3 regions of the Janthinobacterium sp. CG_23.3 genome follow, and region 2 is predicted to be linked to each of the others. Evidence: predicted binding sites of a transcription regulator. Region 2 holds the regulator's gene; each other region holds the start of a gene.
What was found. The regulator FNR, encoded in region 2, switches genes on or off when oxygen is low (the NO sensors DNR and NnrR bind a similar motif). The targets are predictions, from matches to a motif close to TTGATNNNNATCAA.

Region 1: the regulator FNR is predicted to act here: its motif matches at 957-970, upstream of ACFDR9_RS00385 (PHA/PHB synthase family protein).
Region 3: the regulator FNR is predicted to act here: its motif matches at 790-803, upstream of ACFDR9_RS21045 (DUF3079 domain-containing protein).

Annotation. Positions count from the first base shown of each region.
Region 1 covers NZ_JBJXIB010000001.1:104,880-107,143, reverse strand. The annotation lists gene ACFDR9_RS00385 (PHA/PHB synthase family protein) at 1-866, opposite strand, end outside; gene ACFDR9_RS00380 (aldehyde dehydrogenase family protein) at 1,017-2,264, opposite strand, start outside.
Region 2 covers NZ_JBJXIB010000018.1:26,043-28,306, forward strand. The annotation lists gene ACFDR9_RS07100 (DUF2892 domain-containing protein) at 1-183, shown strand, start outside; gene ACFDR9_RS07105 (sigma-70 family RNA polymerase sigma factor) at 170-688, shown strand; gene fnr (fumarate/nitrate reduction transcriptional regulator Fnr) at 839-1,600, shown strand; gene ACFDR9_RS07115 (FixH family protein) at 1,673-2,197, opposite strand; gene ccoG (cytochrome c oxidase accessory protein CcoG) at 2,215-2,264, opposite strand, start outside.
Region 3 covers NZ_JBJXIB010000107.1:7,260-9,523, forward strand. The annotation lists gene ACFDR9_RS21040 (isocitrate lyase) at 1-463, opposite strand, end outside; gene ACFDR9_RS21045 (DUF3079 domain-containing protein) at 885-1,082, shown strand; gene cphA (cyanophycin synthetase) at 1,418-2,264, opposite strand, start outside.

The sequences.
Region 1 (2,264 bases), on a different contig from region 2:
ACCAGCGAGTTATGCGGCGACAGGTCGAGGATGTAGTATTTCATGATCCACGCCGGGACGATCAGCACCGGCTCGGCGCGCACCTGCGCCGTTTTTGGGCTGTACTGGATGACCTCGATCAAGCGGTTGCGGAACACCACCTGCCCCGGCGTGACCGCCACCTCTTTGCCAGGGCGAAACGCCTCGGCGCCTGGAGGCGGCTCTTTGTTTCCCTCCCGCCGCAAGTCTTCCAGGAAATTGGCTGCGCCGCGCACAAAGTTCTTGCCGCCTTCCCTGGCGGCGGCGGCCAGCACTTCGGGGTTGGTGGCGATAAAATTCACCGGAGACACCATGTCGAGCAATTGCCGCGTGACAAATGACGCCATGTGTTCGTGGTGCGCCGAGACGCCGCTGATGCCGGTCATCGCGTTGTGCCACCATTGCTGGTTGAGCAGGAAGCCTTGGCAAACCACGTTGTACGGCCAGTTTTGCCAGGCCGGGTCGCGAAAGCGCTTATCCTGCGGCAAGGGTTCGATACAAGGCGGGCAGGGCTGCCCGAGCGGGAATTGCGTCGCCGCGCAGCGCGCCGCGTAGGCGCCCAGCTTGAACTCCTTGCGCACCGCTTTCTGTATCAAGGCCTGCCATCGACCGGGGGAACTCATCAGATGCATTGCCCAGTCGGCGTACGCCACCGCGACGCTGATCGGCGATATGCCGTGGGTGGCCCGCGCAACGGTCGCGTGGATCGCCCGGTCGATTATGCTGGGCACCTCTTCGTCGTTCCAGCCCGGCACCAGGGTTTCCAAATGTACATCGCCGCGAACCGGACGCCTGCCGGAACGCAAGTGGACAGGCAAGCCCGCTTGCCTTGTTTGCGAAATTTGCATGTGAACGCTCCTGCAAAAGTTAGGCGATGCCACGGCCCCTCAACATTGGACGGCGCGCGGGGCACGATGTTTCACCCTTCTCGACACGGCTGGAGATAGATCAAACGCATGAACGTGGTGAGCGGCCGGCAGGCACCGGCCGCCGCACCCTTACAGCATTGGCAGGCGCATCAAATCGACTGTTTTGCGCACCAGATAGTTGCGGTTCTTGCTGTACGGCGGGAAAAACAACTTAATCAGCATCAGCGGCGACGAGCGCATGACGCCGCGTTCGTGCGAAAACGCGCGGAAGCCATAGGCGCCGTGGGCCGAGCCGATACCGGAATTGTTGACCCCGCCAAACGGCAGGTTCCCGTGGGCAAACTGGGCGACGCAATGGTTGACGCAGGCGCCGCCGGAGCTGGTGCGGGCGAGCAGGGCGTCGATATGCGCCTGCTTGCGGCTCCAGACATACAGCGCGAGCGGTTTTGGACCGGCGTTGATGGCGGCGATGACCTCGTTTAGATCGGTATAGGCGAAAATCGGCAGCAGGGGGCCGAAAATCTCCTCGTCCAGAATCGCCGCCCCGGCCGGGACCTGGTCGAGCAAGGTCGGCGCGATAAAGCACTCGGCCTCGTCGAGCGTACCGCCGGCGCGCACCACGGCGCCGCGCGCCAGCGCGTCCGTCAGCAGCGCGGCAACCCGCGCCGTGTGGCGGCGGTTCACCATCCGCGTCAAGTCGGGGCTGCGCTGGTGCTCGGCGGCCGTCGCGCCGTAGCGCGCGTCGAGCACCTTCTTGCATGCGGCGATGAAGGCTTCCTTGACGCTGGCATGCACGTAGACATAGTCGGGCGCGACGCAGGTTTGGCCGTTGTTGAGGAACTTCCCCCACATCAACGTTTCAGCGGCCAGCGCCAGGTTCGCGCTTTCATCGACGACGGTCGGCGACTTGCCGCCCAGTTCCAGCGTCACGCTGGTCAAGTGCTTGGCGGCGGCGGCCATGACAACCTTGCCGACGGCCGGCGAACCGGTGAAGAAAATGTGGTCGAACGGCAGCGCCAGCAAAGCCTGGGAGGTGGGCAGGGTGCCTTCAAACATCGCCACCTCGTTTTCCGGGAATACCTCGCCGATGATGCGCGCCATCAAGGCCGACACCGCGGGCGTCATTTCGGACGGCTTGACGATGGCCGTGTTGCCCGCGGCCAAGGCCGAGACCAGCGGGCCGAAGCACAGGCTCAGCGGATAATTCCACGGCGCGATGATCAAGACCCGGCCGCGCGGTTGGTACTGGACCCAGGCCGAAATGCCGAGCATGGTGCTGGTCGGCCACACCTTGGTCGGCTTCATCCAACGCTTCAACTGGCCGATCGCATGGCGCATCTCGTCCATGACCGGCAGCAGCTCCGACATCTCGACCTC
Region 2 (2,264 bases):
CGCGCCGTCGCCGGCCTGCTGGCGATCGCCTTCGGCGTGCTCGCGCTTGGCGGCGCGGCCGGCGTCGGCCTCGCGCTCGGCGGCGCCGGCCTCGTCGCCTCCGGGCTGTTCGGTTTCTGTCCGATGTGCGCGCTGCTCGGGCGCCGCCTGGACCGCGCCGGCCGCGCCGATGACGCTCGCTGAGCAACACCGACCGGTGCTGGACGCCGCCCACGGCGGCGATCCCGCCGCGCTGGCGCAGTTGCTGCGGCTGTGCCAGCCCGACATCCGCCGCTACGCCCGGCGCTCCTGCCTGCTCAGCGACGTCGACGACGCCGTCCAGGAGGCCTTGTTGGTGCTGTCGCGCCGGCTCGGCTCGGTGCGCCTGCTGGCGGCGTTCTCCGGCTGGTTGTTCAAGGTGGTGCGGCACGAGTGCCGCAAGCTGGCCCGTCTGGCGCTGCGCCACGCTCCCTACGACGACGAGCGCGCCGAACGCTGGCTGGCCGCGCAGGACACGGCCGGCCTGCGGCTGGACCTGGTGAACGCGCTCGAATCGCTGCCGGCCGATTATCTGCACATGATCCTGTTGCGCGATTTCGCCGAGCTGAGCATCGCCGAAATCGCCGCCCTGCTCGGCCTGACGGCGGCCGCCGCCAAGAGCCGGCTGCACTGCGCCCGGCTGCTGGCGCGCGAGTATCTGGTGGGCTGAGGCGGGCGCCTGGCGTCGGGAGCGGCCGCCCCGGCGTAGTTGCCATATAATTAAATCGACCAACCCCGGGTCGTTTAGTGGGCTATTGCCACTTGGTAACGTCGGGATGCGATAAACTCCATGACAGCCTCCGAATAGGTATATCCCGCTATGCTCACAGAACTGCCCGCCCTGACCCTGCCCCGCGTTCCCGTGGAGGTGTTGCGCGCGCGCTGCTCCACCTGCAGCATGCACCAGTTGTGCCTGCCGATGGGCCTGGACATGGGCGATATGGACCGGCTCGACCAGATCATCGGCCGGCGCCGCAAGGTGCCGCGCGGCGCCACGCTGTTCCGCATCGGCGACCCGTTCGTCAACCTGTACGCGATCCGCCTCGGCCATTTCAAGACCTACCAGATCAACGCCGGCGGCGAGGAGCAGATCACCGGCTTCCAGATGGCCGGCGAGCTGCTCGGCATGGACGCGATCAGCGCCGACCGCCACCATTGCAACGCGGTGGCGCTGGAAGACAGCGAGGTGTGCGAAATCCCGTTTTCCAGCCTTGAACAGCTGCTCGGCGAGATGCCGACGCTGCTGCGCCATTTCCACCGCATGATGAGCCAGGAGATCACGCGCGAGCAAAGCGTCATGCTGTTGCTGGGTAATATGCAGGCGACCCAGCGCTTCGCCGCCTTCATCGTCAACCTGGGCTCGCGCTACGAGGCGCGCGGCTATTCGAGCGTCACGTTCCAGCTGCGCATGTCGCGCGAGGAAATCGGCAACTACCTGGGGCTGACCATCGAGAGCATCAGCCGGCTGTTGTCGAAGTTTAAGAAGGAAGGCTGGCTGCGCGTCAGCAACCGCGAAATTGAAATCCTTAATCCGGCCATGCTGAAGGCGATTACCGCCGGTACGCCGGAGGCTTGCGCCTAAGCCGCCGGCGACGCCGGTCGGCTGGCCCACGCCGTGTAACGGAGCTGGGCTAACCGACCTGCGGCAATCCCATCAATCGCTGCGCAGCGCCACGGCGCGCTGCGTCGGCCAGGTCCAACTGCCATCCAGGCGCCAGTCGCGCCGGGCGTTTTCCGCCAGCACTTGCCAGCGGCTGCGCTCGAACAGCGCCAGCGGCGCGCTGAAGTTGCCTTGCGCGTCGGGCTGGACCGCCAGTTTGATGTCCTTCTCCGGTTGCGTCGCATGGGCCAGGTGCAGCAGCAGCGGCGCGCTGTAGGGCAGGCCGTGGCTGTCGATCTTGCCCACCAGCACGGCGTTGGCGGCGTCGTAGCGCAGCGCCGCCGTCAGCCCCAGCGCGCTGGCCGCGCGGTCGCGCCGCAAGTCCTGGTTGATCGCCTTGCCCTTCTTGTAGTAGTCGCCCACCACCAGCGCGTCCTGGCGCGAAAACGCCAGGTAGCCGGTGTAGCTGCCGGCCACTATGACGATGAAGGGGCCGAGCATCAGCAACCACGGCCAGCGGTGCGTGTACCAGGGGCGTTCGGCCGGCGCCAGGGGGCGCAATGGCAATACGTTCGACATGGTTTCTCCTTTATTGCTTAGCGCGGCACAAAGAACACCGCTTTTTCCATCACGTGCAGGCTTGGGT
Region 3 (2,264 bases), on a different contig from region 2:
CAGCGTCCAATTGGCGGAACAAACCGCCCAGCTCACGCGCGTCGGCTTGGCGCAGGAAGGTGTACAGCTCTCTGATCAGGTCGGCAACGGCGGTTTTCTCGTGCATCGACTGGTCAGGCAAGGGGCCGAACTCGGAGCGCAGGGCGGCAATCATCCAGCCGGACAGGTACAGGTAGCGACGGTCGGTGCTGTTGAAGTGCTTCTTAATCGAGATCATCTTCTGTTGACCGATGAAACCGTGCCAGCAACCCAGCGACTGGGTATATTTGGATGGGTCGGCGTCGTAGTTCGCCATGTCGTCGCGCATGATCTTGGCGGTGTACTTGGCGATGTCCAGACCGGTTTTGAAGCGGTTCTGGGTACGCATGCGTGCAGCGGATTCAGGATTGATCGCGTTCCAGGCACTACCTTCTTTGTCTTTCAGACCGGCAATGGCTTTGATGTCGTCTTGGTACTGTGACATGTGAATCTCCTAGATAGTAAAACAAGATTGATAAAACCGCATTGAGCGTCTGGATCTGTTCACGCTCTTACGAAAAAACTGGCGCTGCATAAAGGCAAACTGCATGTATAAATAATAGACGTTTTTTCCGATTGCGCCAAGTCTTATATAAGACATATGACTGAAATTAATTCTTTCGTTTTCAAAGGCTTACACAATATTTTTCGGTATGTGAAATCAATTTTCAAAAAATGGGATAAATCGCCGTTTTTCGGCGCAGTTGAATTTTCATAATGTGGGATTGTTTTTCAGCGCGAGCCCGCCCGTGCCCATTTTATTCAAACGACTTGATCGAGGACAAATTTGCCGGGCGGATTCGATTGACCGCCCCCTAGCCCGGGGCTAGAGTCAATTGGGTAGACCGCAACCCAGGCACAGCGACATGGCCAAGATATTTCCCATCCATCCCAAGAACCCCGAGCGTATCTGCTGGGGCTGTGACAAATACTGCGCGGCCGACGCTATGCGTTGTGGAAACGGCTCGGATCGCACCCAGCACCCCGTTGAGCTGTTCGGCGAGGACTGGAACGACTGGGGCCTGGACGCCGCCGACAAGGCCGAGCCGAAGGATAAGCCCTGACGCGGCGCGCCGCGGAAGGCGCCGCGGCCGTGCCGATCGGAAATCTTTTTATGTGCGATACCTTGTTCTATGCCTTATCGCACCGACGGCGCCGCGTCGTCGCGGCATTCTGGCCAGGTAGTCACCGCATAAAATTCAACAGGGGGGATAATCATGGGTAAGTATGTCTTGGGATGGATTCTGGGTGTTCCGGCGGTGGTGTTGGTCGTGATCTATATGGTCATGAACTAGTACCGGCGATAAAAAAAAAAAAACACCCAAGGGGGGGGGTTTTTTTTTTTGGGTATGGCGCTCCACCCCCACCAGATGCACGGCGAGGAGGTATGCAGACCTGCCTACCCAGTCACGCCCGGCGTCAGGCACAAATCGCCTTCGCCCAGGCGCGCCAGCGCCGTGTCGATGGCGACGAACTCGCCGTTGATCTGGTCGATATGGCTGGTGCGGCTGGCGCCGGCCAGGCCTTGGCGCAGCAGCGCCACCACTTCGCCGTCGGCGCGCCCGCGCTGGCACTGGTCCTGGTACAGCAGCACGTCGTCGAAGGCGGCGCCGAGGATGGCGGTCTGTTGGCGGATGTCCTCGTCGCGGCGGTCGCCGGCGCCGCTGATGACCACCGAGCGGCGCTTGGCCGGCATGCTGTCGACCGCGCTCACCAGCGCCAGGATGGCGTCCGGGTTGTGGCCGTAGTCGGCGATGACGGTGGCGCCGCGGTAGGCGAAGACGTTGAAGCGGCCCGGCGCGTTGTCGCTCTCGTTGGCGAACGAGGCCAGGCCGGCGCGGATCGCCTGCCAGTCGACGCCGACGGCCCAGGCGGCGGCCACCGAGGCCATGACGTTTTCAACCTGGAAACCGATGGCGCCGTTGCGCGTGATCGGCGCGCCGGCCAGCGCCAACCTGTGCACGCTGGCGCCTTCGGCCGCGACCAGGTCGCCGCCCTCGACGTAGAGCACGCGGTGGCCCTGGGCGCGGTGCAGCGACATCACCGGGTTCTGGCGGTCGGCGGCGAAGAAGGTGACGCTGCCGCGGCAGTTGGCGGCCATTTTGACGACGGCCGGGTCGGCCGCGTTGAGCACGGCGACGCCGGTCGCGGCGACGTTTTGCACGATCACCCGTTTCAGCACCGCCAGGTCCTCGACGGTGGTGATGTAGTTCAGGCCGAGGTGGTCGCCCGAGCCGATGTTGGTG